2 regions of the Undibacterium sp. FW305-107 genome follow, and region 2 is predicted to be linked to the other one. Evidence: predicted binding sites of a transcription regulator. Region 2 holds the regulator's gene; the other holds the start of a gene.
The links. Region 2 encodes LexA, which represses DNA repair genes until DNA is damaged. Its sites were predicted from a motif close to ACTGTATNNNNATACAGT; they were not measured.

Region 1 (15,170 bases), on a different contig from region 2:
CTTGCACAGAAAACTGGAAACGTGCGCCCAGGCGTATCTGGAAGATTTGCAGATAGGCAGCGGCCCTGTCCATCTCCTGCCCCAGCGTAGTGGTACTCTGGCGCATGTCGGGCATGGCGGCCCGCAGATAGGCAATGAGATGGTTCAGCATCTGCTTAGCCATTGCGGCATCCTGATGTATCAGGGCGCGGGTATTGGCCAGGGTGTTAAACAAAAAATGCGGTTCTATCTGCCCCTGCAGTGCGGCCAGCCTGGCTTCCAGCATTTGCCTTTCCATTTTGTGCTTGCTGGCTTCTGCAGCCAGGCTGGCCTGGGTGCGATGCCTGATCTCCAGGTCTATGGCTGCGGGTAAGACTGTGGCAAAGATAAATGCCAGGATAACGGCAGGCAACAACCAGTTGGCATGAGCAGTGGTCATCGCTGGCCAGAATGCGGCTTCTGCCTTAAGACCTGCAAACATTGCCAGCGACATGGACAAGACCAAGATTGCCCAACGCTGGCTGGCATATTTGAACCACTCAGTTTTTTGCGACAGACATAAGCCTGTTTGCGCCAGGGTATAGGCCAGCAAGATCGCCAGACTATCGGCCAGCCAGGCTGAGCGGGCGCCGCTCAAACCTGCATATGCCAGCAAACCCAGCACTGCCAACATGGGTAATAATGGCCATGTCGTGACAGTACCGGTACTCTCTTTTTCCTGATGAAGTATCGCAATTTCTGTGTGCATCTATTTTTGTCTATTCAGAGAAATTCAGGTTTTGTATAGTGCCGCTTGCTGGCCCCATGGTAATTTTGTTGGCGATGGGCTTGGTCTCAGGGCCAGGTTTGCTCGCCTGCGCTTCGGTGAAACTGAGTTCTTTCACCAGCAATTTTCCCTTCTCCCTGATACCCACGCCCAGCTCCAGTTTTTGTGCAGTGGTTGCCACCATGAGTTTGACGCGCACTGTTTCCCAGGTATCGCTCTTGCGTGCCCAAGCAGAGGTAATGGAGACATTGCCTTTTTCATCGGTAGTACGTATCCAGAACTCATAACCACCAAGATCGCCAATATGCAGGGCTGATGCAGTCAAGCTCATCAATTTTCCACGATAGGCGCTGGCATCCACTACTTGTGTAATGGCAGCAAAATCATTCTTGCCGGCATCTTTTGCGGTAATAAAAAAAGCTGGCTGTGCAGCTGTTCCTTGTGACTCATCCAGGCCAGTTTCATAATGGGTGGCAATCGCCCCACTTCCTACCCAGCCTTTTGGGATGCCAGTCTTGACTGCGCCTGCATAAGAAAAGTTGACGGCAAAGGCGACCAGGGGTGCTGCGATTAAGATTTTCCAGTGTTTCATCATCGTTACTCCATAAGGGTTGTTGATGATGTGCAATATACGGATGAACAAGTTTGACTTCCTTCAGTTTGCGATTACCGCCTCTTCATTGCCGATAAATGGCGGGAAATTTCTGATGAATGGGCGTGATAAAAATAGTTTTTATGCATGAACACCAGAAAGAGACAAGTGATTTGACCATAGCATGGGAAATGACGATACTGCCAACTTTGTATTTCATTTCCAAAGGCGCAGTTTAAGTGATTAAATGCGGTGATTAAATGCGGTGAGTATATGTGATGGATATATGCGCCCTTCTGGCTGATCTGCCATTTTAAGTTTAAGGAAAGTCCTGGTGCGAGTCTTCTATCAATTCGATTATGATGCACTACCCCGTAACGTCAAAAAGCACCTGGCCAGATCGGTCAGGAGTCCTGATTACCTGGTACATGCACAAGTCATGTCCAATCTGCGTTGGTACTTGCTGCATGGATTGATATTGGCAGTGTGCGCTTTTCTGATCTATCTGGCGGCATCAACTGACTTTGGCGACCCGGTGAAAGATATTGCCTGGGGTAACACGGGTTTGATCACCTGGTATGCAATATTGTTTTTTGGTGTCGTATATGCGGGTCACGCGATGTGGCAACGCCTGCAATTAAGCGCAAAGTTTCGCTTTCCTCCCGGTCGCTATCTGTTTCCACTGGCGCTGGTTGATATACGTAATAATAAAATTGCCGTGCACGATCTTGCACAATTACGCAAGCTCAACGCCACCCATCATGAAAGCAATGGCCGTTATAACAAAACGGTTTTCTCCTTCAACTTTAATGATGGTTCCCGCAAGGACCTGGTCATCACGAACCTGAACCAGGCCGAAATTGCATTGGAAAAATTCAATCACTATCAGACCAAGGCACGCGCCGCTTTTCATAACCGTGATATATCCAGCCTGTATGGCTTTGACCCTTTTCTTGATGTGCGCAGAAACAAGTGGAAAAACGCTCTTGATCATTCCAAACTAAGCAAGCAAGTTCTTAACTTGCTGCAGTTAATCAAGCTGCCTTTGCTGATGCTGGCGATCGTCATTGCGGCCCTGTTCTGGTATGGCAGGAATGTGGCAGCAGATAAGAAGATGTATCTGAATGCGAAGCACATGAAAACTGAAGTGGCCTATCAGGGTTATATCACCCACGGCAAATTCAGAGTAGCAGAAATGCAGGCCGAGTTGCCACGTGTAGTGTTTAACGAAGTGCAGAAAAAAAATTCTGTCTCTATGCTGCGTGGTCTGAAAACGCGCTTTCCCCAATCAGATATCTTGCCTGATGTAGCTGAAGAAATTCACTTGCTATATGACAGTGCGCTGCAGAAATTCAGGGGGCAGGCTGTCAATTCAGACATGGGTCTGATCAAGTCAATGGAGCAATTGTTAAAGCATGCCGAAGAGCATGACAACCCCAATGTGGCTATCAGTTTTGACCGTCCGACAGCGAGTGAGTTAAGCCAGCTTGATGCTTTTCTTAAACTCAGGGAAAACAAGTTGCGCGGCATGAAGATCATACCGGCAGCCAAGTACTTTGCCGATGATAGCGCGGCCACCAGGGAGGCGCGGATTACCACGGGCATACGCAGTGCGTTCAGCTCCATCTTCCCGAACGATGTGCTGGCCTTCAATACCAATGCGGCTGCCGGTGACAATGTTCCCAAATTGCAGATTGCCTATCAGATAGAACCCTCCGGCAAAGTATATAGTTCGGAAAAACAGGATGATGCCTTTGTCGGCCTGGTCATGCGGTTCAAGGCTGCCATTGTTGTGCCCGGTGCCAGAGATCGCTGGAAATTTGACCTGGAAGTAGAACCACCGGATTCTTTCAATGTCGAGTACAAGACATCCAGCAGCGATGCAGTACGCCGTGCACCTGAAGGCCAGGTTTACGCGGTGATGGCAGAACGTGCTTTTGATAAACTGGCAGCCAGGATCAATGCCGCATTCTTCAGGCCGGATAGCACCGTGTTCATGCGGCAGATGAAGAATGGGCGCTAAGTGAATTCAGTGTGGATTGAGTATTCGCCAATCCACACCAGCTCAATGCAGCTTGATACGCGGATTACGCACCCTGTCTATGGTCTCTGCCCAGGTGGACAACCAGGTATGGAACAGGCCATTCACCGCCACCTGATGATGTTTGTGCAAAGACCAGTACATCCATTTTGCCAATGTCCCTTCTATGAAGACCGAACCGCTGGCGATGGCACCCATGAGGCTGCCGACGGTGCTGTAATTACCCAGCGACACCAACGAGCCATGGTCCTTGTAAGTAAATTCCAGCAATGACTTGCCTTGCAACTGACGTACCAGCGACTTGGCCAGCGTGCTGGCTTGCTGGTGTGCAGACTGGGCGCGCGGCGGTACATTGGGCAAGCCCTCGCCTTGCGGGCAGGCACAGCAATCACCCAGGGCAAAAATCGATGGGTCCCGTGTGGTTTGCAAATTGCGGTTGACGACCAGTTGGTTGATACGATTGCACTCCAGGCCGTCAAGGTCTTTCAAAAACTCAGGGGCCTTGATACCAGCTGCCCATACGACTATACCGCTGGGAATGAATTTGCCACTGGCCATTTGCACGCCAGCCTTGGAAACTTCAACGACTTTTTCATTGGTGTGCACTTCAATGGCAATGCTGCGCAATTCACGGGCGACGGATTCTGACAGACGCTCAGGTAACATTTGCAGCAGACGCGGCGCAGCATCGACGATGACGATCTTTAAATCTTTTTCTGGATGGAAGTTGAGCAAGCCATAACTGGACAGAATTTTGGTGGTCATGTGCAATTCTGCCGCCAGTTCTACCCCGGTAGCACCACCGCCTATGATGGTGACGGTAAAGCGCCCTTCGCCCACAGCCTGGGCCTGGGTTTGCGCACGCAGGCAGCAATTGATGAGTTTTTGATGGAAGCGTTCTGCCGCCGCCAGTGAATCCAGCATGATGCTGTTCTCACGCGCTCCAGGCGTACCAAAGTCATTGGTCTGGCTGCCCAGAGCGATGACCAGGCTGTCATAAGTGATGGCCTGGCGTGGCAGCAGCTCTATGCCATTTTCATCAAGAGTAGGAGCGAGGTAGATTTCTTTCTTGTCACGCGACAAACCATCCATGCGTCCCAAACGGAAATCAAAATGATTTGATCTGGCCAGGGCAAAGTATTCGCGCTCGTCGGCATGGCTGTCGAGGGTGCCTGCGGCAACCTGATGCAATAAAGGTTTCCACAAATGAGTGCGGCTGGCATCGACCAGCGTAATGACGGCCTTGCCGCGTTTTCCTAATTTCTTGCCCAGACGAACTGCCAGTTCCAGCCCGCCTGCACCACCGCCAACGATGGTAATTCTATGTACTGCCTCCTTGTTTTGCGTGTTCACGACGACTCCCTTAATATAAAAAATGTATTCCCCTGGCGGCGAGTTAGGTATCGGGGCCACGGGAATGCACTTTGTCCAGAGTCAATATAACAAATTGCAATCAGAGTATACACACATGCTGACTAGTGTTGGTTGGTATCCCACTTACTACAGTAATTTAGAAATGCAAGTCTAAAAGACTGACAATTTAGCCAGATTTATACTATCGCTTGAGCATGTGATATAGATAAAAATATTCCTTACGAGTGGTAACGATTTTGCCGAATATTTAGGCAGGATTCAGGTAGAATAGCGCTTCTTCGAATTTCCCCCTTCCCTGATCGTGCAAATCGGCTCTTACGTGCTGCGTAATAATATTTTTGTCGCTCCCATGGCTGGTGTGACTGACAGACCTTTCCGTCAGTTGTGCAAGGAACTGGGTGCGGGCTATGCCGTGTCTGAAATGGCGGCATCCAATCCCAAACTCTGGGAAACAGAAAAATCCACGCGCCGTACCAACCATGCAGGCGAAATGGAACCCAAGGCCGTGCAGATTGCCGGTGCTGATCCACAGATGCTGGCCGATTGCGCCCGGCATAATGTTGATAAAGGTGCACAAATCATCGATATCAACATGGGTTGCCCGGTTAAAAAGGTCTGCAATGCCTGGTGTGGCTCTGCCTTGTTGCAGCATGAAAGCCTGGTCGGGCAGATACTGGATGCGGTGGTTGGCGCAGTCGATGTGCCTGTCACACTCAAGTTTCGTACCGGCTGGGACAGGGCCAATAAAAATGCCCTGAACATTGCCCGTATGGCAGAAGCGGCTGGCATACAAATGCTGACCCTGCATGGACGCACCCGTGCCGATGGCTATAAGGGTGATGCCGAATATGACACCATTGCTGCCGTCAAGGCTGCAGTCAATATCCCCGTAGTTGCCAATGGCGACATCACGACACCGGAAAAAGCCAGATATGTATTAGAGGCCACTGGTGCTGACGCCATCATGATAGGCCGGGCGGCGCAAGGCCGACCGTGGATCTTTCGCGAGATCGCCCATTTCCTCGATACCGGAGAGCACTTACCTGCCCCACTGATTTCTGAAGTTCGTGAACTCATGGATGCCCATTTGAAAGCGCACTATGCCTTCTATGGTGACTACCTTGGCGTACGAACGGCACGCAAACATATAGGCTGGTATGTGCAAGACCTGGTAGGTGGTGAAGATTTCCGGCAACAAATGAACTTACTGACGGATTGTGATGAACAACTTGCCGCCGTCAGCAGTTTTTTTGATCACATGGCTGGGGAGCGGTTACAATACCGCCCCTTTGAAGAAAAACTGGCAGCATAAGACAAAGCAATTTCACAAAAACCAATTTGTCTTGCCGTCCATGAAGCATGGACTACCCGCCGCCTGGCATAACCGAACAGTGATAAAAACAGCATGAGCAAAGATAGCATTCAAGACGCCGTCCACAAGAACCTGGAAAAGTATTTCCGTGACCTGGGCGAGCAACCCGCATCCAATATTTACGACATGGTCGTGTTAGCCGTTGAAAAACCTATGCTGGAAATGGTCATGACGCGCGCATCGAGCAACCAGTCACAAGCCGCCGATATGTTGGGCATTAACCGGAATACCTTGCGCAAGAAATTGCAGCAGCACGGTTTGCTTTAATCCATCCGCGAGGCTTGACACCGATTTCCTTACTCAAATCAAAAATCATGATCAAACAAGCCCTCATTTCCGTCTCCGACAAGACCGGTGTGCTCGAATTTGCACGTGAATTGTCTGCGCTCGGTGTCAAGCTCTTGTCCACGGGTGGCACAGCCAAACTGCTGGCTGACAATGGCCTGCCTGTTACCGAAGTAGCTGACTACACCGGCTTCCCTGAGATGCTCGATGGCCGTGTCAAGACCCTGCACCCTAAAGTGCATGGCGGTATTTTGGCACGCCGTGATTTCCCTGAACATGTGGCAGCACTGGAACAGCATGGCATCCCTACCATAGACATGGTGGTGGTCAACCTGTACCCGTTCCAGCAAACTGTCGCCAAAGGTGAATGCTCACTCGAAGATGCGATAGAAAATATCGACATCGGCGGCCCGACCATGTTGCGTTCTTCTGCCAAGAACCATAAAGACGTGACCGTCATTGTTGACCCGGCTGATTATGCTGTCGTATTGGCAGAGATGAAGGCGAATCAAAACGTCGTCAGCTATGACACCAAGTTCACGCTGGCGAAAAAAGTATTTGCCCATACAGCACAATACGATGGTGCCATCACCAACTACCTGACCAGCCTGGGTGAAGACAAGGCACACACCACACGCAGCGCCTATCCGCAAACCCTGAACCTGCATTTTGAAAAAGTGCAGGAAATGCGTTACGGTGAAAACCCGCACCAGTCAGCGGCCTTCTATCGCGACCTGAAGTCCCTCGAAGGCTCGCTGGCCAACTACAAGCAATTGCAAGGTAAGGAACTGTCTTACAACAATATAGCTGATGCTGATGCAGCATGGGAATGCGTGAAGTCTTTCGCTGAATCTGCCTGCGTCATCGTCAAGCATGCCAATCCTTGCGGCGTAGCCCTGGGTGCGACACCGTTTGAATCTTACAGCAAGGCTTTGCAGACTGACCCGACTTCTGCGTTTGGCGGCATCATCGCCTTCAATCGCGAACTTGATGGCAAGGCTGCTGAAATCGTCGCCAAGCAATTCGTTGAAGTATTGATCGCGCCATCTTTCACTGCCGAAGCGAAACAGATTTTTGCAGCGAAACAAAACGTGCGCCTGCTGGAAATTTCTCTGGGTGACGGTTTCAATCAATACGATATGAAACGTGTTGGTGGTGGCTTGCTGGTACAGGCACCTGACGCCAAAAACGTCTTGCAGGAAGAGCTGCGTGTCGTCTCAAAATTGCAGCCAACTCCACAACAAATGGCTGACATGATGTTCGCCTGGCGCGTGGCCAAGTATGTGAAATCAAACGCTATCGTCTTCTGCGGCAACGGCATGACGCTGGGTGTAGGCGCAGGCCAGATGAGCCGCATAGACTCTGCCCGCATCGCCTCGATCAAGGCACAGAATGCTGGTTTGACCTTGACTGGTTCTGCAGTAGCGTCTGACGCTTTCTTCCCCTTCCGCGATGGCCTCGATGTGGTGGTGGATGCAGGTGCTACCTGCGTGATCCACCCGGGTGGTTCCATGCGTGACCAGGAAGTGATTGATGCTGCGGATGAACGTGGTGTGGTGATGGTCTACACGGGTACACGTCATTTCCGTCATTGATGTGGTGTTGAAGTATTAAATGATGTATGTGCGGCCCTGATTATTCAGGGCCGTTTTCATTCTGTATTCTCTTTTTTTATGGCTTACGTCTATATATTGGCCAGTGCTCGAAATGGCACTTTATATGTTGGTGTCACCAGCGATTTGATTGCACGTGTTTATCAGCATAAGAATGACTTCGTCGACAGTTTTACTGTCGAATATAGGATTCATCAACTGGTCTGGTTTGAACAGACTGACTCTATTCTTTCTGCGATTAAGCGTGAAAAACAGATCAAGGCCTGGAAGTGTGGATGGAAGATCAGGTTAATTGAAGAAACCAATCCTTACTGACGGGATTTGTATTTGGATATTATCTGAATCTCGCCAAGCTCCTTACCGCTGACGTGCCATAACCAATCTTAACGTCGCTCCAGTGCAGGCTAGAGCCTAGTGCGTTGGTTGTTCACTAATGCCATCCGCAAATGTGCGGCAAGTCGCATGCGACACGTATCAATCACAAATAACAATAAAAAGTAATCGCCCACTCACATAGCAACAAATAAAAGCCCACACTGATACGCTATACTCACCAGCAAGAGCTGCTCAGCAACATCAGCAAACTAGCACCAGACACCGTTACCAACAAAACAATCCATGAAAATCCTAGGCATAGACCCCGGCTTGCGCACCACCGGTTTTGGCGTCATTCATAAACAGGGCAGCAAGCTGACATATATCGCCTCAGGAACGATCAAGACCATCGATGGCACTTTGCCAGAACGCTTGAAGACAATTTTGTCAGGCGTTTCAGAAATAGTACGTACTTACCAGCCTGATTGTGCGGCCATAGAAAAAGTCTTCGTCAACGTCAATCCACAATCCACCCTGTTGCTGGGGCAAGCCCGCGGTGCGGCGATTTGTGCGCTGGTGGCGGCAGATCTGGCAGTGGCAGAATATACGGCCTTGCAAGTGAAGCAAGGCGTAGTTGGTCATGGTCGCGCCAAGAAAGAACAGGTACAGGACATGGTACAGCGCTTGCTGGCTTTGTCCGGCTTGCCTGGTAGCGATGCCGCCGATGCGCTGGGCGTGGCGATTTGCCATGCGCATAGTGGTGATACCCTGGCGACGCTGGGCGCAATTGCGCCAGGACTCGCCAAGAAGGGCTTGCGCGTCAAGGGCGGACGCCTGGTAGGCTAGCAACTGCAGAACTCATTTCATTGCAACATTGCAATATCGCAATATCCATATAATTTCCCCGTATTTGCCTCGTCAAACGCGCCAGAATCGTTTACTATCACTGCTTATTCATACAGTATGGAAGCAGTCTCATGATAGGTCGCATTGCAGGTACTCTGATAGAAAAGAATCCTCCGCAATTGCTGGTCGATTGCCAGGGCGTAGGCTATGAGGTCGACGTACCCATGAGCACTTTCTATAACCTGCCACATCTGGGCGAAAAAATAGTCTTGCTGACGCATCTGGCGATACGCGAAGACGCACACGTACTGTTTGGTTTTGGCACGGCAGAAGAGCGCAGCACCTTCAAGCAATTGATCAAGATCAGCGGTGTCGGTGCCCGTACTGCCTTATCCATTTTGTCTGGCATGTCGGTAGCCGACCTGGCACAGGCGATCACCCTGCAGGAAGCCGGACGCCTGACCCGTGTGCCTGGGATAGGCAAGAAAACTGCTGAACGCCTGCTGCTGGAACTCAAAGGCAAGCTCGGTGCTGACCTGGGTAATGCGACTGCAGCACTGGCAGCAGGTGACCATAGCGCCGACATCCTGAATGCCTTGCAGGCCTTGGGTTATTCTGACAAGGAAGCTCTGCTGGCAATGAAGTCCGTGCCCGCAGGCAGTGGCGTTTCTGACGGCATCAAGCTGGCATTGAAAGCATTGTCCAAGGGTTAAGCGATGACGATACAGACCGACAATCTTTCTTCCAACTTCAGCGAGCCGCGCATTATCTCGGCCACGCCGAGCTCGCCCAATGAAGAGGCAATAGAGCGTGCCCTGCGCCCCAAGCAGCTTGATGAATATGTGGGCCAGGAAAAGATACGTGGCCAGCTGGAGATTTTTATCACGGCAGCAAGACAGCGTAGTGAAGCACTTGATCATACCCTGCTGTTTGGCCCGCCAGGCCTGGGTAAAACCACATTGGCACATATCATTGCGCGTGAGATGGGGGTTAACCTGCGCCAGACTTCTGGCCCGGTGCTGGAGCGTGCCGGTGACCTGGCAGCCCTGCTGACTAACCTGGAAGCCAATGATGTGCTCTTCATTGATGAGATACATCGCCTGTCACCGGTAGTCGAAGAGATTTTGTACCCGGCGCTTGAAGACTACCAGATCGATATCATGATAGGCGAAGGCCCGGCAGCCCGTTCGGTGAAGCTGGATTTACAGCCTTTCACTTTGGTCGGAGCAACTACCCGTGCCGGCATGCTGACCAACCCGTTGCGCGACCGTTTTGGTATCGTCGCCCGACTGGAGTTTTACACGCCGGAAGAATTGACCAAGATCGTGACCCGCTCAGCATCACTGCTGGGCGCACCGATACAAGCTGATGGTGCGCGTGAAATTGCCAAGCGGGCACGTGGCACACCACGTATTGCCAATCGCCTGTTGCGACGGGTACGCGACTATGCCGAGGTCAAGGGCAATGGTGAAATCACCAAAGATATTGCTGATGCTGCATTGAAGATGCTGGATGTCGATGCCGTTGGTTTTGATTTGATGGACAGAAAACTGCTGGAAGCCATCCTCTTTAAATTTGGTGGTGGCCCGGTAGGTCTGGACAATGTCGCTGCAGCCATAGGTGAAGAACGCGACACCATAGAAGATGTACTGGAACCCTATCTGATACAACAGGGTTTTTTGCAACGCACGCCCAGAGGCCGGATAGCAACCCCGTCCGCTTATGAACATTTTGGCGTAACCATGCCCAGATCGGGCAACAACGGTGACTTATGGGGCGGTTCTTAATACCTTGATCTCCCCATGGTTTGTGCTCAATCTAACCAAACTTGATGCCATGTCCTTACTAGCCGAACAACATGCCTATACCTTTCTTGAGGCAAGAGCACGTACCCAACACTTGAGCCCCCTGAGTTCGCAATTTGATTTAAGTATTCACGATGCTTATGAAATCGCAAAAGCATCCGACACCATACGTGCTGCAGAAGGCGAAGTGCGCATAGGCCGCAAACTGGGTTTTACCAATCGCAAACTGTGGACCAAATATGGCGAAAAAGCCGCCATACGTGAGCCTATCTGGAGCAGCCTGTTTGACAGCACAGTGCGCTACGTTGAAGACAACCATACCTATCAAAGCCTGACAGGCGCACTGCAACCACGCATAGAACCGGAAGTGGTATTCAAGCTCGGCAGAACACCCGCCGCCGATGCCTGCATAGAAGAGCTGGCAGATTGCCTGGAGTGGATGGCGCATGGCATAGAGATCGTTGTCAGCCCCTACCCTGACTGGAAATTTGAGGCTGCCGACGCAATCGCAGCGCTGGGTTTGCACGGCACCCTGTTGATCGGTGAGCCGCGTATCTTGTCGAGCGCCAGCCGCCAGCATCTGGCTGAGTTGCTGGCGAATGCCAGCGTCTCGCTGTCTTGTGATGGTTCTTTGCTGAGTGCAGGTTATGGCAGCAACGTGCTGGACAGCCCTTTGCATGCAATCTGGTACCTGCATGGCCTGCTGAAAAAACAGCCGCAATTCCCGCCCTTACAGGCAGGAGAGATCATCACCACCGGCACCTGGACTGACGCCTATCCCGTGCAAGCCGGGCAAACCTGGGGGACAGCCTTCTCTGGTATTCCTTTACCGGGTCTGAGCGTCAGTTTTGCTTAAAAGTAGTTAAACTCGCTGCAATTAGAAACGATCCTCATCTAAAAGCGAACAGTTTTAAAAAATAAAAAAAGCTGACATGCATCATGTCAGCTTTTTTTATGCCTTACAAATCTGCTTGGGTATTACAATCAGCTTGCCTTACAGCAGTCAAAAACCCGCAATGCAAGCACCCACATCTTAATTTCAAAAGAAAAAGCACTCCCACAGGAGTGCTTTTTCAGTCTTGCCAAACTCTTTTTTATACTGAGCTAGTCAGCATAAAATTAGAACTTGTGACGGATACCAACGTTAACCAGACGAACTGTTGCGCCGTTAGGTACTGGTTTGAATGTTGCTGAAGAGTCAGCGCTACCCAGGTTGATGTTTGCGTCGTTAGTTGCGCGAGATACAGAAGTGTACAGGTTAGTACGCTTGGACAGGGAGTATGTGTAACCCAGAGCCAATTGTGTACCGTTAGCTTCTTTGATCAGGCTGTTTTGGTTAGTAGAACGGATGTAGCTGGCGATGATGTTGCCAGAACCAACTGGTACTGTTGCACCCAGCAACCAAACGCGACGATCCAGAGCAGCTGCGCCTGCGCCGTCATCTTTGATAGAAGAGAAACCAGCGTGTGCTGTTACAACGTCAAAGTTGTATGTACCAGCCAGCAAATAGCTCTTAGTTGCATTAGAGCCGTTAGCATTTTGTGCATTGCTGTAAGCCAGTTCAGCCATCAGAGGACCAGCAGAGTATGCACCGGAGAAACCGATATAACGGCCAGCTGTTGTGTTACCAGCAACTTCACCGAAGCCATAAGCCAGAGTACCTGTGAAACCGCCCAGGTTAGCTGTGGAGTATGTTGCGGAGTTGTTCATACGAACGCCACCGTGGTCGAAGTAAGCTGCAGCGCCCAGACCGGATGTGCCGCTACCTGCTGTACCGCTAGTGATACCAGTGCCGAACGGATCGAAGCTGTCGATAGCGATAAATGCTGGTGTGTATTGACGGCCGAAGTTAACCGCACCGAAGTCACCAGACAAACCTACGTAAGCTTGACGACCGAATGCGCGGCCACCTTGAGCAGAGCTACCTGTATCAGCATTGATACCCATTTCCAATTGGAAATTTGCTTTCAGACCGCCACCCAGATCTTCAGAGCCTTTGAAGCCCAGACGGGAACCGGATTGAATACCACTATCCAGACCCAGAGTAGAGCCAGCAGGATCGCCAGTGTTTTGATGTTGCAAAGCCATATCGACTACACCGTAGATAGTTACGGAAGATTGAGCTTGCGCTGTACCAGCAACAGCAGCCAAAACTGACAGAGCGATGAGTGATTTTTTCATTGATATTTCTCCAAAGGATTTCACATTGATATGAACTACATTAAGCACAGTTCGCGCAAAACAGAGCCAAAAAATTGATCGCACGAAACGCGCAAATACTTAAGAACCGACAAGACAGCTAAAAAGAAGTTAACGTATTTGACCAAAAATGGTGTCAGGCAGCCAAGCTAAATCAGCTTTTGGAGGGAATATGGGGGGATTATGTCTCGTATAAGCAACATAAATTGCATTAAAAGCAACAACATCAATGTAATTAAGGCAAGCTTGACTAAGCGAAATAGTTGCTGAAAACTTACATTATTAACACTAAAAGTGAAGCAAAAACAAAATTGCAAAGGTCGCTTACGCGACCTTTGCAAGTAAATCTAACTGTCTACAATCAGAATGCGTGCAATACGCCAACTGCTGTACGTGTTGCAGAACTATTACCTGCACCGATGATGCCCAAAGCCAGGGAAACATCTTGTGCATTTACAGAACCAGCTTTTGCATATGTCAGGGAAGCATAAGCAGTTGTACGTTTGCTGAATGCATATTTACCCAGCAAGATATATTGATCTGCTTTACCGTCGATATCGCCAGAGCGTTTGGTGTTGTAATAAGCAGTAGTCAAAGTCATTTGATCAGACAGAGTGAAATCTGCACCCAGACCTATCACAGCAATCTTGCGGCCATTTGCGTTTGGCAAAGCATCAATCTTGATATTGCCTTCTACTTTGTTGTTGGAGTAAGTACCACGCAACATTACAGATGGAGCAACTTTGAACTTGGCACCACCAGCCCAACCAGCCAAGTAGGCTGCACCGGAATTGTCTTTCAATTTGGCATAAGACAGCGCTGCACCGTTAGTGCCGTCTGTAAAGAAGCCAGACAAACCAGCATAGTTACTTGCTGTGTTGTCACCTGCTTTTTCACCGAAGCCATACATCAGCGCGCCGCCGAAGCCAGACATCAGTGGAGAAACGTATTTGATGGAATTGTTTTGACGCAGAGCAGTACCACCCTGGTTAGTACCGAAACCACCAAAGAATGCGCCTGCGTTCAGGGCGCTGAACATCACGTTAGGATTGGAACCAGCGTGTGCCAGGCTGATAGGATCAGCCAGACCAACAGAATCCACACCAACAATATTGTTACGACCCAGCGTGACGGAGCCGAAAGCACCAGACAAACCTACCCATGCCAGACGATCGAACAGCGATGTGTTATTACCTGCCTGATTAAATACGTTACCACCAAAACCGGCACCGGCTGTACCAGTGTCATTGGCCAATGTGCCTTCGAGATTGAAGTTTGCTTTCAAACCACCACCCAGGTCTTCAGAACCTTTGATACCCCAGCGGGAGGTCAGTAACTGACCAGCATCCATGGAGAATTTGGAACCACCAGTTGCTGTCTGGTTGGTAGTGGCTACAACGGCTGCGTCGATAATACCGTAGATGACGACTGAAGATTGTGCTGAAGCGGTTGCTGCAAATGCGCTCAAGACTGCGAATGCCAGTATCGATTTTTTCATTGAAAGCGTCTCCAAAATTATTAATTTATGCGGCCACACTGAAATGCTTCGGCCATTATTTTACAAATTTAGTCTTGCCAAGACTTCGAAACCTGCTGATTAAGAAGCTAGATTCCATTGAAACAAATTAAAGGAATTAGGGCAAAGAGAATTTGCGAACGATCGTTTTTAAGCAAATTTTATGTGGCGTTATCGCAACAAGCATCTACTTTCTTATTATTAGAATCTTAAGTTTTCTGTAGGTTTCCAGACTTGGTCTGATGGCGTAAATCCATATTCCTTTCTACAATAGGTCATTAATAGCTGCTTTTTATTAGCTCAATATTGCTCAACCATGGCATTTCCAAAAAACAATATGAACTTCCTAACAACATCTCCCAAGGGTAGCCTGGACCAACTGATCGGCAAGTTTGACCGCGCCCTGCGCGTGGTCAGTGGCCAGGCAATTGCCAGAAGAGCTTACCCCGGCCATGATTTGCCAGATA
Region 2 (15,170 bases):
CGCGTGGCCAGGCCGCTACCTGACAGCATCATATTCCTGGCACGTGCCACCTGAAAACGCATCATGTTGCGCCAGTCATCATTTTGCATGCCGCTGGCGATTTGTTGTTCACTTATGCCAAATCTGCTCAGGTCATCAAGCGGGAGGTAGATCCTTTGCTTTTGCCAGTCTATGGCAACGTCTTGCCAAAAATTGATTAATTGCAGTGCGCTGCAAATTGCGTCTGAGTCACACAAATTTTCTGGACTGGCTTCGCCATACAGATGCAGCATCAATGTACCAACGGGGTTGGCAGAGCGGGCGCAATAGTCCAGCAGGCTTGGGAAATCTGCATATCTGGTGGTCACCACGTCTTGCTTGAAAGCCGATAGCAAATCCCGAAAGCATTGCAGGGGCAGATCATATTCTTGGATCACCTTCGCCAGCGCCTTGAATAGTTGTGATTCGCTGCTACTATTTTTCTCTATGTTATTGAGTTCCTGCTCATATTTTGCCAATTCTGCCAGTCTTTGCGCGGGACTGGCATCACCTTCATCGGCAATATCGTCAGCACTACGGGCAAATGCATAAATGATTTTTACTGCGGGCCTGAGTCTGGCGGGAAGCAAAAGGGAGGCAACGGGGAAGTTTTCGTAGTGGTTGACCGACATTTGTTGAACTAAATTCCATGAAAAGTCTTAATGACCGAAAAGTCATTGGCAAAAACAAGATGCTTAACTATAATTACTAACCGCAAAGTCAGTTATTTGATAGTAGCATGCAGTCAATATAAAATATTAATAAAATCGCATCGTCATTATTACCCGTTTTGTTCCGGCCCAGAAAGCCTGCATAGTAAAGGAAAACTCCTGTGTTAACACCAGAAACTACCATCCATCCTCAAGCGAGGCAGTTTGCTGGAAGGCGCGCTGCCCCATTCGCCTTCATCCTTGCTTCTGCGACACTATTGCTGGCTTGCTCCAAGCCTGCCGAGAAAACTGAAGATATACGTCCTGTCAGAACTATTACCCTGGCAAGTAGCAATATAGATATCAATGCTGAATTGCCTGGCGAAGTGCGCCCACGCATAGAGTCACGTCTGGGTTTCCGGGTTCCTGGCAAAATCGTCGCCCGCAAGGTTGATACTGGTACTTTGGTCAAGCGTGGCCAGGTATTGATGCAGCTCGATCCTCAAGATCTGGCGCTGGCACAAGTCCAGGCCAAGGCTGGCTTGTCGGCAGCAGAGAGTAACCGTGATCTGGCCAAAGCAGAACTCAAGCGCTATCAAGAGTTGCGCGCCAAGAATTTCGTCGCGGCGGCCGTGCTGGATGGTAAAGAGGTCGCGGCCAAGTCAGCACAATCAACTTACGAACAGGCGCTGGCAGCTTATAAAAACCAGTCCAATCAGTCTTCTTACACCAGTCTGGTGGCAGATGTGGATGGTGTAGTCACCGGCATTGATGCAGAGGTTGGTCAGGTTGTTGCTGCAGGTACACCAGTAGTGCGTGTAGCGCAAATGGGAGCCATGGATGTAGTGGTTGGCATCCCTGAAGATAAAGTCAATTCCATTCGTCAGATGACGGACGTGAACGTGCGTTTATGGGCTAATCCTGGTCAGTCCATCCCTGGTAAATTGCGTGAGTTGTCGCCGATAGCAGATGCTGTGACGCGCACTTACACTGCCAAGGTCAGTCTGAGTGGTGATAATAAGGATGTGCAGCTCGGCATGACGGCTTATGTCAGTTTTAATGCAAAAAATCCTAATAATGCGATCAAAGTACCTTTGACTGCCTTGTTTCAGGAAAAAAATACAACTTCAGTCTGGGTGGTTGAGTCTGGTGTAGTCAGGCTGGTGCCTGTGCAGGTTGCCGGCTCTTCTGGTGAAGAAGCTTTGCTGGCTGGTGGTGTCAAACCTGGTCAGGTGGTGGTGACAGCGGGCGCCAACTTGCTCAAGAACGGTCAAAAAGTAACTATTCTTGGTGTAGAGACAGTGCCAGCTGCCGCAGCAGCGCCTGCCAAGGCCGTGGTTGCTGCCAGTGATGTGGCTCCGGCGGCAGCGGCCGCAGGAGCGACCAAATGAGTGATTCTTCACGTGGTTTCAATTTATCCAGATGGGCGCTGGAGCATATTCCGCTGACGCGCTATCTGATGGTTGTGCTCTTGCTGGGTGGCATACTCAGCTACAGCAGGCTGGGACAGGATGAAGATCCGCCGTTTACTTTCCGCGCCATGGTGGTACGGGCTATCTGGCCAGGTGCTACGGCCTTGCAAATGGCTGATCAGGTGACTGACAAGCTGGAAAAAAAACTGCAAGAGACGCCGTACATAGACAAGATACGCAGCTATTCCAAGCCGGGTGAAACTTTAATCATCCTGCAATTGCGTGAATCGACGCCACCCAAAGATACTGCGCAATCCTGGTATCAGGTACGCAAGAAGATAGGGGATATCCGTGGCACTTTGCCGCCTGGTGTGCTCGGCCCATTCTTTAATGACGAATTTGGTGATACCTACGGTTCTATCTTCGCCTTGTCCGGCGATGGCTTCAAGTATGAAGAAGTCAAGGAATATGCAGACTTTGTACGTCAGCAATTCTTGCGCATCCCTTCTGTATCCAAGGTTGAATTGTTTGGTGTGCAGGACGAGAAAATCAATATTGAATTCTCGCAAAAGAAATTCTCACAACTGGGCGTGCCTTTTGATGCCATCGTAGGGCAAATCAACTCACAAAATGGTGTTGAAGCCACAGGTGTATTGACGACATCGACCGACAATTTGCAGGTGCGTATTTCCGGCGCTTTGATGACAGTGAAAGAGCTGGAGAACTTGCAGTTGCGCGCCAACGGCACGACTTTCCGTCTCGGCGATTTCGCCACAGTCAAGCGCGAATATAAAAACCCGCCACAGGACAAAATGCGCTTCAATGGCAAAGAGGTTGTCGGCCTGGGTATTTCCATGGAAAAGGGCGGCAATATCATTGAATTGGGCAAGCATCTGCAAGTAGATGTTGCTGAAATCAAGGCCAAGCTGCCAGTCGGTATCACTCTTGAGCAGGTAACCAATCAGCCGGATGCGGTCAAGTCCTCGGTGGGTGAATTTATCCGCACCTTGATAGAGGCGGTGATCATCGTGCTGGCCGTCAGCTTCCTGGCCCTGGGTTTGCATACCAAACCCTTCCGTCTGGATATCTGGCCAGGTCTGGTGGTCGGTTTGACGATACCTTTGGTGCTGGCAATTACCTTCTTGTTCATGCGCATACTGGATATTGATTTACACAAGATATCGCTAGGTGCCTTGATTATCGCCCTGGGTTTGCTGGTCGATGATGCGATTATCGCTGTAGAAATGATGGTCAGGAAGATGGAGGAGGGTTTCTCGCGTTTTGATGCGGCGACCTTTGCTTACACCTCCACTGCCATGCCTATGCTGACAGGTACCTTGATTACTGCGGCTGGTTTCTTGCCCATTGGCCTGGCAAAATCAGCCGCGGGTGAATATACATTCTCGATGTTTTCGGTGAATGCCCTGGCTTTGTTGATTTCATGGCTGGCTGCGGTGATTTTTACGCCATACCTTGGTTATCTGCTGCTGAAGGTCAAACCGCATGCAGGTGGTGGTGGTGGCAGTGAACATGAGATTTTCGATACGCCGTTTTACTCGCGTTTCCGTGCGCTCGTGAACTGGTGTGTGACCTGGCGCAAGACTACCATCGTCATCACGCTTGGTGTGTTCATGCTGGGTGTGTTCGGGTTCAAATTTATTGAGCAGCAATTCTTCCCTGATTCCAGCCGTCCTGAATTGATGGTGGAATTGTGGCTGCCTGAGGGTTCTTCCTTCAAGGCGACAGAGGCGCAAGCCAAGAAATTTGAAGCTTTCATACAAAAACAGGAGGGTGTGGAAAGCGTCACCAGCTATGTAGGTACGGGTAGTCCTCGTTTCTATCTGCCGCTGGATCAGATTTTCCCGCAGACCAACGTGTCGCAGATTGTGGTCTTGCCTAAGGATTTGAAGGCGCGTGCGGCATTGCGTCTGAAGATTATTGAAGCCTTCAAGAAGGATTTTCCTGAAGTGCGTGGTCGTGTGAAACTGCTGCCGAATGGCCCGCCAGTTCCTTATCCGGTGCAATTCCGTGTGACTGGTCTGGAAGTAACCAAGGTCAGGGAAATTGCTGACCGCGTTAAAGAAGTCATGCGCGCCAATCCAAATACGGTTGGTGTGAACGATAACTGGAATGAATCGGTCAAAGTAGTGCGTATCGATCTGGACCAGGATAAGTTGCGTGCCCTGGGCATTACTTCGCAATCTGTCATGCGTGCGGCGAATACTATCCTTACAGGTTCTACCGTTGGGCAGTTCCGCGACGGTAACAAACTCATCGACATCGTGGTACGTCAACCTGTGGATGAACGTTCTACCATTGATGCTTTGGGTAATGCCAATGTGCCGACAGGCAGTGGTAAATATGTACCATTGTCACAAGTGGCGCGTATCAATCTGGTCTGGGAGCCCGGTGTAGTCTGGCGTGAAGGCCGTGAATGGGCTGTGACCGTGCAATCTGACGTGGTGGATGGCATACAGGGGCCGACAGTATCTAGCCAGGTATCACCCAAGCTGGATCAGATCAGGGCCAGCCTCTTGCCAGGTTACAAGATAGAACTGGCAGGTGCAGCAGCGGATAGTGGTAAGGCGCAGGAATCGATTGCAGCGAATGTGCCTTTGGTGATCTTTATCATCTTCACATTGCTGATGTTGCAATTGCATAGTTTCTCCAGATCCTTGCTGGTATTCCTGACCGGACCTTTGGGCGTGGCAGGGGCGGCAATGGCCTTGTTGATACTGCAACGTCCATTTGGCTTCGTGGCCCAGCTTGGTGTGATTGCCTTGTTCGGCATGATTATCCGTAACTCGGTGATTCTGATTGACCAGATCGAGCATGATATAGGCGAGGGTGTTGCACCCTGGGATGCGATTGTGGAATCGGCAGTGCGCCGCTTCCGCCCCATCATCCTGACAGCGGCCGCAGCCGTGCTGGCGATGATACCTTTGTCGCGTTCTGTGTTCTGGGGACCGATGGCGGTTGCCATCATGGGCGGCTTGATTATTGCTACAGCCTTAACCTTGCTGTTCTTGCCAGCTTTGTATGCTGCCTGGTTCAGGGTCAAGAAAACCAGTATCTGAGTCAGTTTGTGGCCTTGTTCCTGCCAGTACATGAGTGCTGGCAGGGGCGACAAGTGGGATAAATAGGGTGTTGGTGCCGGTATTAAGTGTTTAGCGTGCCTGTATTGGGCCCGTATTTAAAAAAATAAGGCACATGCTGGTAAAATCCAGTAGAATATCGGGCTGGAGTTGTAATGCCACATACATCAGTTTTGGGCGACGCTTGAATTTCGGGTCGCCCTTTGCTTTTGTAACGGCCGTGCTCAACGTGTGGCGGCATTGCGCCGGTGAACATAAAACATACATCCCGCGAGGATGGCGAAATTGGTAGACGCACCAGGTTTAGGTCCTGACGCCAGCAATGGTGTGGGGGTTCGAGTCCCCCTCCTCGCACCACAGAATTTTTACTATTTGGACGATTTTCATGGCAACTGCAGTCGAAACTTTAGATAAATTGGAACGCCGTTTGACGATTTCTTTCCCGGTCGCTGATGTGCAATCGGAAGTTGAAAAACGTCTGAAGCAGCGTGCACGTACAGCAAAAGCGCCTGGTTTCCGTCCTGGTAAAGTACCTATGAAAATGGTAGCTGCACAATACGGCTATCAAGTAGAAACAGAAGTACTGAACGACAAAGTCGGCCAGGCTTTTGCTGCTGCTGCAAATGAAAACAAATTGCGTGTTGCTGGTTACCCAAGCATAGAGCCAAAGTCTGGATCAGACGTGGCCGAAGGCAGCCTGGCATTCGATGCAACTTTTGAAGTGTATCCAGAAATCACAGTCGGTGATTTGTCTGTTGCTGAAGTAGAGCAAGTCAAATCGGATGTGACTGACGCTGAAATCGATAAAACTATCGATATCCTGCGCAAGCAACGCGTACATTTCCACGTTAAAGGCGAGCAGGGCGCGCATGGTGACGGTGGTGCAGACCAGTCCGCACAAAATGGCGACCGCGCTACAGTAGATTTCGTAGGCAAGATCGACGGCGTCGAATTTGCTGGTGGCAAAGCTGATGGTTTTGCATTTGTGCTGGGCGAAGGCCGCATGTTGCCTGAGTTTGAAACAGCAACTATCGGTTTGAAAGTTGGCGAATCCAAGACTTTCCCATTGGCTTTCCCTGAAGACTACCATGGCAAGGATGTAGCCGGTAAGACTGCAGAATTCACCATCACTTTGACAAAGCTGGAATGGGCACACCTGCCTGAAGTAGATTCCGAATTTGCCAAAATGCTGGGCGTAGAAGATGGTGATCTGGTCAAGATGCGTACAGACATCAAGGAAAATCTGGAGCGTGAAGTACGTGGCCGTGTTAAATCCAAGACCAAAGAAAGCGTCATGGATGCACTGGTTAAAACGGTTGAATTCGATGTGCCTAAAACTCTGGTTGCCCAAGACAGCGAGCGCCTGGCGGAAATGACACGTCAAGACATGGCGCAACGCGGCATGAACGTCAATGACGTACCATTCCCTGCTGATCTGTTCAATGCACAAGCCGAGCGTCGCGTTCGTCTGGGTTTGATCCTGGCTGAACTGGTCAAAGCTAACAGCTTGCAAGCAACTACTGAACAAATCAAAGCGCAAGTTGAAGATTTCGCTCAAAGCTATGAAGACCCACAGCAAGTCGTTAAATATTATTTCAGCGACCGCAACCGTCTGGCTGAAGTTGAAGCCCTTGTATTAGAAGAAAACGTCGTTAACTATGTGTTGGGTAAAGCGAAAGTAACAGACAAAGTTCTGCCTTTCGACGAATTGATGGGTAACAACGCACAAGCGTAACAAATAAAGGAAAACACATGACAGGCATCATCCGTAATTCGGCACTGGACACAAACATGCTGGGCATGGTGCCTATGGTGATTGAGCAAAGTGGTAGAGGTGAGCGTGCATACGACATCTATTCCCGTTTGCTCAAGGAGCGTGTGATTTTCCTGGTTGGTCCAGTCAATGACCAGGCTGCTAATCTTATCGTTGCACAATTGCTGTTTTTGGAAAGTGAAAATCCTGATAAGGATATTTCACTTTACATCAACTCCCCGGGTGGTTCAGTTTCTGCAGGTATGGCGATTTTTGATACCATGCAGTTCATCAAGCCTGATGTGTCGACTTTATGTACAGGCCTGGCGGCATCCATGGGCGCCTTCTTGCTGGCTGCAGGTGCCAAAGGCAAGCGTTTTTCTTTGCCGAATTCCCGTATCATGATTCATCAACCTCTGGGCGGCGCTCAAGGTCAGGCATCTGATATTGAAATTCAGGCGCGTGAGATTCTGTATTTGCGTGAGCGCCTGAATGGCATACTGGCAGAAAAAACCGGCCGTAGCCTGGAGCAAATTGCTAAAGATACAGATCGTGATAATTTCATGTCAGCAGATGCTGCTGCGGAATATGGTCTGATCGACAAAGTGCTGGCACATCGCGCTTAAGTCACTTAACCACGTAGCTTGTCAAAAAAGAACGCCTGTTCCTTGATGGTCCGGGCGTTTTTTTATTCTGTTCTATAATGTCTCATTGCTCCCCATAGTTGCATATTGATGTCATGACGAAAGCCGTTTTTGCAGGTAATATGCAAGTCCAAGAAGCTGAGGAAATTTGTGCTTAATTTGCGTGGGCGAAGCCTGAGTAAAATCCTGTCAAGCCGCGGCTTAATCACCAGTTTCATAGATTAATTTTGTTTATTTCATATACGTATCATGCCCGATAAAAAATCCTCCAGCGGAGAAAAGTTGCTCTATTGCTCGTTTTGCGGCAAGAGTCAGCATGAGGTTAAAAAATTAATAGCAGGGCCATCCGTATTCATCTGCGACGAGTGTATCGATTTGTGCAATGACATCATTCGTGACGAAGTGTCCGAAATTGATAATATTGCCAGCGCGAAAACTGAATTGCCTACGCCGCAAGAAATCACTGATTTGCTGGACCAGTACGTCATTGGTCAGTTGGGTGCCAAGCGTATTCTGGCTGTAGCGGTGTACAACCATTACAAGCGCCTCAAGCATCTGGGTAAAAAGGACGATGTTGAACTGGCAAAGAGCAATATCTTGCTGGTAGGGCCAACCGGCTCCGGCAAGACCTTGCTGGCACAAACCCTGGCACGCATGTTGAATGTGCCTTTCGTGATCGCTGATGCGACTACACTGACAGAAGCAGGTTATGTCGGTGAGGATGTAGAAAACATCATTCAAAAATTGCTGCAAAATTGCAACTATGAAGTCGAGCGCGCGCAAAAAGGTATCGTTTATATTGATGAAATCGACAAGATTTCCCGTAAATCTGATAATCCTTCGATCACCCGTGACGTTTCCGGTGAAGGCGTACAGCAAGCATTGCTGAAGCTGGTTGAAGGTACGATGGCATCTGTGCCGCCTCAGGGTGGCCGCAAGCATCCTAACCAGGATTTCATCCAGATTGATACCACAAACATCATGTTCATCTGCGGTGGCGCGTTTGATGGCCTGGCCAAGATCATTTCCGACCGTTCAGAGCGCAGCGGCATAGGTTTTTCTGCCAGCGTCAAGAGCCAGGCAGAAAAGAGCGCCAGCGAAGTCATGCAGGATGCTGAGCCACAAGATTTGATCAAGTTCGGTCTCATTCCAGAATTGGTTGGCCGTCTGCCTGTGATTGCCACTTTGAATGAACTGGACGAGGCTGCCCTGATCCAGATTCTGGTTGAGCCAAAAAATGCCCTGATCAAGCAATATGCAAAACTGCTTGAGATGGAAGGTACTGAACTGGAAATTCGCCCGGCTGCCTTGCAGGCAATTGCCAAAAAAGCGATTATGCGTAAAACTGGTGCCCGTGGTTTGCGTTCCATCCTTGAGCATGCTTTGCTGGATGTCATGTATGACTTGCCTAGCCACCAGAATGTGGAAAAGGTCGTTATTGATGAAAGTACGATCACCAATGGTGCAAAACCCTTGTTGATTTACCATGAGCAACCAAAAGTTTCAGGTGCCTGATGGCATTGTTTGCCACGAAGTAAGAAAAATGGGGAGCTAACTCCCCATTTTTTATTTATTTTGCCTTGTTTTAATTTGATTCGAAGTACAATGGATTAACAAAACGATTCTGGCTTCAATCGTAAAGCTACCCGGAGAAGCTCTCTGAGTGGCTTTTTTTATTGTTTTTTTCCAGAATGGGCTTGTGTTTCCGCCCAGTGCGCCAACATTGTTAACCAGTATTTATGAAAGGTGCGCCATGACGACTACTCTGATTACCGAACAAACCCAATTGCCGTTGTTGCCACTGCGTGATGTCGTTGTATTCCCGCACATGGTAATCCCCCTGTTTGTGGGCCGCCCCAAATCCATTAAGGCTCTCGAGGCCGCCATGGACCAGGGCAAGAGCATCATGCTTGCTGCCCAGAAAGCTGCTGCCAAGGATGAACCTTCAGCAGATGACATTTACGAAATTGGCTGTATTGCCAATATTCTGCAAATGCTGAAATTGCCCGACGGTACCGTCAAGGTGCTGGTCGAAGGTGCGCAGCGTGCGCGCATCAGCAAGATACATGATTCTGAATCGCATTTCTTTGCTGATCTGACACCTATCGCCGTTGACGAAGGTGATGAGTCGGAAGTAGAGGCAATGCGCCGTACTATCGTTCAGCAATTTGACCAATACGTCAAACTGAACAAAAAAATCCCTCCTGAAATCCTGGCATCCCTGTCCGGCATTGATGATGCTGGTCGCCTGGCTGATACCATCGCCGCGCACCTGCCTTTGAAACTGGAGCAAAAACAAGTCATCCTGGAAATTTTCAGTGTGGCCAAACGTCTTGAACATTTGTTGGGTCAGCTCGAAGGTGAACTTGATATCCTGCAAGTTGAAAAACGTATTCGTGGCCGCGTCAAGCGCCAGATGGAAAAATCCCAGCGTGAGTATTACCTGAACGAACAAGTCAAGGCGATACAAAAAGAGTTGGGCGAGGGTGAAGAAGGCGCTGATATTGACGAGCTGGAGAAAAAAATCCTGGCCGCCAAGATGCCTAAAGAAGCCCGCGACAAAGCACAGAATGAGTTGAAAAAACTCAAAATGATGTCGCCTATGTCGGCAGAAGCTACTGTCGTGCGTAACTACATCGACACTATCGTCAATTTGCCATGGAAGAAAAAATCCAAGGTCAACAATGATTTGACGAATGCTGAAAAAGTGCTGGAAGACGAACACTTTGGCCTCGATAAGGTCAAGGAACGCATCCTGGAATATCTTGCAGTGCAACAGCGCGTCGACAAGCTCAAAGCACCTATCCTCTGTCTGGTAGGTCCTCCGGGCGTGGGTAAAACCTCGTTGGGGCAATCCATCGCCCGCGCAACAAACCGCAAGTTTGTGCGTATGGCCCTGGGTGGTGTGCGTGATGAGGCAGAAATTCGCGGTCATCGCCGTACTTACATAGGCTCCATGCCAGGCAAGATTTTGCAAAGCTTGTCCAAGGTTGGTGTGCGTAATCCTTTGTTCCTGCTGGATGAAGTGGACAAGATGGGAGCTGACTTCCGTGGCGACCCTTCATCTGCCTTGCTGGAGGTATTGGACCCTGAACAAAATCACACTTTCTCAGATCACTATATCGAAGTCGATTTCGATTTGTCCGACGTGATGTTTGTAGCGACATCCAATTCCTACAATATCCCGCCAGCTTTGCTGGACAGGATGGAGGTTATACGTCTGTCGGGTTACACCGAAGATGAAAAAACCAGCATTGCGCAACGTTATCTGCTGCCTAAACAAATCAAGAACAATGGTTTGAAAGAAGGCGAAATCACCGTGGCTGAAAGTGCAATACGCGACATTATTCGCTATTACACCCGTGAAGCCGGTGTGCGTTCGCTGGAAAGGGAAATCTCCAAGATTTGCCGCAAGGTCGTGAAAATGCTCTTGTTGAAAAAGACCGAGAAAAAAGCCACGGTCAATTCAAAAAATCTGGATAAATACCTGGGTGTACGTCGCTATGACTTTGGCGTTGCCGTTAAAGATAACCAGATTGGTCAGGTGGTCGGTCTGGCCTGGACTGAAGTGGGTGGCGATTTGCTGACCATAGAAGCCGTAGCCATGCCAGGTAAAGGTGGTGTCATCCGCACAGGTACATTGGGCGATGTCATGAAAGAATCCATCGAAGCAGCTCGCACAGTGGTACGCAGTCGCGCCAAGCGTCTGGGTATCAAGGCGGATGTGTTCGAGAAGAGCGACATCCATATCCACGTACCGGAAGGTGCAACACCGAAAGATGGTCCATCTGCCGGTATCGCCATGACAACTGCTTTGGTGTCAGTGTTTACTGGCATTCCAGTCCGTGCTGATGTTGCCATGACAGGTGAGATCACCTTGCGTGGTGAAGTATTGCCTATCGGTGGCTTGAAAGAGAAATTGCTGGCTGCTCACCGTGGTGGCATCAAGACAGTCTTGATACCTGAGGAAAATGCCAAGGATCTGGCTGAGATCCCGGACAATGTCAAAAACAAACTGGAAATCATCCCGGTCAGGTGGATAGACAAAGTCCTGGAAATCGCGCTGGAAACACAACCTGTTCCTTTGGTGGATGAGCCGGTACCAGTGGCTGCAGCGACACCTGCCACGGCACCAACTGAAACGCCTGCGGATACTACCGTGGTCAAGCACTAAATTGTTGGGCAATAAGTTGTCGAGCGCTAAATCTGTTGCTCTGAAATAAAAAACGTCCGGATATCCGGACGTTTTTTTTATGGTAGTTGCTTATCAGAACTTGCCAGTGGGCAGGTATTAATAAGTTTGAGATGCTGCCCGGGCATGATGCAAATGAGAGGGCTGAATCACGCCCGGGCTGATCTCAAACCCAGTTGCGCATGAGGCCAACAGCCAGACCTTCCAGCGCGAAATCTTCTTCAGTATCGCCAATCTTGATGACGGGGTAGTCCGGGTTTTCAGGCATCAGTTCTATCAGATTGCCAGTTTTCTTATAGCGCTTGACGGTCACATCATCACCGAGGCGGGCGACAACGATCTGGCCATTGCGTGCACTGTCGGCTTTTTTGACTGCCAGCAAGTCTCCATCAAGTATGCCAGCATCGCGCATGGACATGCCCCGCACCTTCAGCAAAAAGTCTGGCTTGGCAGAGAACAGGGCCGGATCTACGTTGTAAGTGGATTCTATATGTTCACTGGCTAGTATCGGCGAGCCGGCGGCAACGCGCCCAACCAGTGGCAGGGCCAGTTGCAATAGGGCGGGGTGAGGCAGTGCCAGTTGCTTGCCTGTGATATGGCTGGACAACTCAGATTCCAGCAGTCGTATGCCACGTGAAGTGCCCGCGGCAATTTCTATGACGCCTTTGCGTGCCAGGGCTTGCAGATGTTCTTCTGCAGCATTGGTTGAACGGAATCCCAATTCTGTCGCAATCTCGGCACGGGTAGGGGGAAAGCCCGTGTTTTGGATGGCGTCTTTAATCAGGTTCAGGATTTGCTCCTGGCGAGCGGTGAGTTTAAGCATGGCGTTTTCTAGTGTTAAGGTGCTGTATATACAAGCAGTCTGTATTTTTATACAGTAGAGCTGAATATGCAAGTCAAAATGCCTTCGATTAAGCATAAATGTGAAAAAAATACCGCACTTACTCAAAAGAACGGACTGAAAAATTGCCTAAGTCACTGATCCAATTGATCAATATGAAAAACTGGGTTATTATTGTCGGCTTTCCTCTTCCCGCACTCGTCTTGACGCCGAGGCGGGCTATTTTTATTGTCCACAAGGAGAATATATGCGTCATTATGAAATCGTATTTATCGTACATCCAGATCAGAGCGAGCAAGTTCCTGCAATGATCGAGCGCTACAAGGCAAGTGTTGTAGCCCGTGGTGGTCAAATCCATCGCGTTGAAGACTGGGGCCGTCGTCAATTGGCTTACATGATTCAAAAACTGGCAAAAGCACACTATGTTTGCTTGAACATCGAATGCGATGCTGAAACTCTGCTCGAGTTGGAAACAGCATTCAAATTCAATGATGCTGTCTTGCGTCACCTGACAGTCAAATTGAAAAAAGCAGAAACAACACCTTCTCCTATGATGAAAGCTGTTCAGAAAGAAGATGCTGCAAAAGCGCAACGTGTTGAAGCGCCTGCTGCTTAATAATTGACAAAGGTCGCGTAAAAAAATAGTGAATCAGCTGAAGCTCGTAGCCCGGATTGTGGAAAAAAGCGCATTGCGTTACACCCCGGCCGGTATCCCGATAGCTTCTGCTACCTTGATGCATAGTTCAGAAACTCGTGAGGCGAACACGGTTCGGCAGGTCGAGTTTGAAATTTCTGCGATGGCTGCTGGTGAAATATCCCAGCGTTTTACAGAAATTGCCCTGGAACAGACCATGGAATTCACTGGTTTTTTAGCGCGCAAAAATCGCAATAGCAAAAGTCTCGTTTTTCATATCACTGAATTCGGGACACATTTACTAGATTAGGAGCCAAAAATGGCATTCGGTAAAAAATTCGACAAAAGCAAATTGAAGCAAAAGCGCCAACAACAAAACCCTTTGTTCAAGCGCAAAAAATTCTGCCGCTTCACAGCAGCACATGTAGAAAAAGTTGACTACAAAGACATCGACACACTGAAAGATTTCGTGCAAGAAAACGGCAAAATCATGCCAGCACGTTTGACCGGTACAAAAGCGCTGTATCAACGTCAAGTTGACACTGCAATCAAACGTGCACGTTACCTCGCGTTGCTGCCATACACTGATTTGCACACAGCGTAATTGACGACAAGGTAAAGGAGAAAAATATGCAAGTTATTCTGTTGGATAAAGTCGTTAATCTCGGCAATCTGGGTGATGTAGTTCGCGTTAAAGACGGCTATGCACGTAACTTTTTGATTCCACAACGTATGGCTCGTCGTGCTACGACAGCTGCAGTTGCTGAATTCGAAGCAAAACGCGCTGAACTGGAAAAAGCAGCAGCAGCCAAATTGGCAGCAGCTCAAGCTCAAGGCGAAAAACTGTCCGGTCTGACCGTACAAATCACACAAAAATCTGGTGTTGATGGTCGTTTGTTTGGTTCCGTCACTAATGCTGATATTTCTGAAGCCCTGACTAAACAAGGTTTCGCAGTAGAAAAAGCACAAGTACGTTTGCCACAAGGTCCGTTGAAGATCGCTGGCGAGCACAGTGTTTCTGTTGCTTTGCACACTGACGTTGTTGTTGACGTTAATGTTGCAGTGGTAGGTGAACACGCTTAATTTGCTTTTTGCAAATTGCTGGAAAAAGCCGGGGAGACCCGGCTTTTTTCATGTTTGAGAGAAATTTTTCACTATTTATCCGTTTGTCACAAACTTGTCACAAACTCGCCAACTTCTCGTACTTTGAACGCTCTGGTCATTTGATTTAACGGTTATAATGCGCGCCATGAAAGCTGGTTCTGATCCTCAAATTGACGCTTTACGCGTTCCCCCTCATTCCATAGAAGCAGAGCAATCTGTTCTGGGTGGCCTATTGCTGGATAACGCAGCCTGGGACCGTATTGCCGATTTTATTGGTGAAGAAGATTTCTATCGTTATGACCACAGGATTATTTTCCAGTGCATGGTCAAACTGATCAATAGCTCTCGTCCAGCCGACGTTATCACCGTTTTTGAGGCGCTGACCAGTACGGGTAAGGCAGAAGATGCCGGTGGCCTGACATATCTGAATGCCCTCGCACAAAATACTCCTTCAGCTGCCAATATCCGTCGCTACGCAGAAATCGTCCGTGACCGTGGCGTATTGCGCAAACTGATTACCGTTGCAGATGAAATCTCCGGTAATGCCTTTAACCCCCAGGGTAAAGAAGTCAAGCAAATGCTGGACGAGGCTGAATCCAAGATTTTTGCGATTGCCGAAGAGGGTGCCCGTGGTGCCCAGGGTTTCCAGGCTATTCAGCCCTTGCTGACGCAAGTGGTTGAGCGCATTGATGAACTGTATAACCGCGATAATCAAAATGATATTACCGGCGTGCCTACCGGTTTTGCTGATCTGGACAAAATGACTTCGGGCTTGCAGCCTGGTGATCTGGTCATTGTTGCAGGTCGTCCATCCATGGGTAAGACAG

Region 1: a site for LexA is predicted at 9,283-9,300, ahead of ruvA (Holliday junction branch migration protein RuvA). Genes of this name have one in related genera too.

The regions. Positions count from the first base shown of each region.
Region 1 is NZ_JBYTAV010000001.1:838,949-854,118, forward strand. It holds gene AC3WQT_RS03890 (sensor histidine kinase) at 1-727, opposite strand, end outside; gene AC3WQT_RS03895 (hypothetical protein) at 738-1,388, opposite strand; gene AC3WQT_RS03900 (hypothetical protein) at 1,672-3,360, shown strand; gene AC3WQT_RS03905 (NAD(P)/FAD-dependent oxidoreductase) at 3,403-4,731, opposite strand; gene dusB (tRNA dihydrouridine synthase DusB) at 5,054-6,064, shown strand; gene AC3WQT_RS03915 (helix-turn-helix domain-containing protein) at 6,158-6,391, shown strand; gene purH (bifunctional phosphoribosylaminoimidazolecarboxamide formyltransferase/IMP cyclohydrolase) at 6,439-8,004, shown strand; gene AC3WQT_RS03925 (GIY-YIG nuclease family protein) at 8,083-8,337, shown strand; gene ruvC (crossover junction endodeoxyribonuclease RuvC) at 8,641-9,183, shown strand; gene ruvA (Holliday junction branch migration protein RuvA) at 9,315-9,896, shown strand; gene ruvB (Holliday junction branch migration DNA helicase RuvB) at 9,900-10,970, shown strand; gene AC3WQT_RS03945 (2-keto-4-pentenoate hydratase) at 11,020-11,844, shown strand; gene AC3WQT_RS03950 (porin) at 12,108-13,169, opposite strand; gene AC3WQT_RS03955 (porin) at 13,549-14,685, opposite strand; gene coq7 (2-polyprenyl-3-methyl-6-methoxy-1,4-benzoquinone monooxygenase) at 15,041-15,170, shown strand, end outside.
Region 2 is NZ_JBYTAV010000018.1:27,749-42,918, reverse strand. It holds gene hpnC (squalene synthase HpnC) at 1-650, opposite strand, end outside; gene AC3WQT_RS27455 (efflux RND transporter periplasmic adaptor subunit) at 851-2,059, shown strand; gene AC3WQT_RS27450 (efflux RND transporter permease subunit) at 2,056-5,157, shown strand; tRNA gene AC3WQT_RS27445 (tRNA-Leu) at 5,446-5,532, shown strand; gene tig (trigger factor) at 5,561-6,910, shown strand; gene clpP (ATP-dependent Clp endopeptidase proteolytic subunit ClpP) at 6,928-7,554, shown strand; gene clpX (ATP-dependent Clp protease ATP-binding subunit ClpX) at 7,822-9,087, shown strand; gene lon (endopeptidase La) at 9,326-11,746, shown strand; gene lexA (transcriptional repressor LexA) at 11,931-12,587, opposite strand; gene rpsF (30S ribosomal protein S6) at 12,853-13,221, shown strand; gene priB (primosomal replication protein N) at 13,250-13,549, shown strand; gene rpsR (30S ribosomal protein S18) at 13,559-13,843, shown strand; gene rplI (50S ribosomal protein L9) at 13,870-14,322, shown strand; gene AC3WQT_RS27395 (replicative DNA helicase) at 14,489-15,170, shown strand, end outside.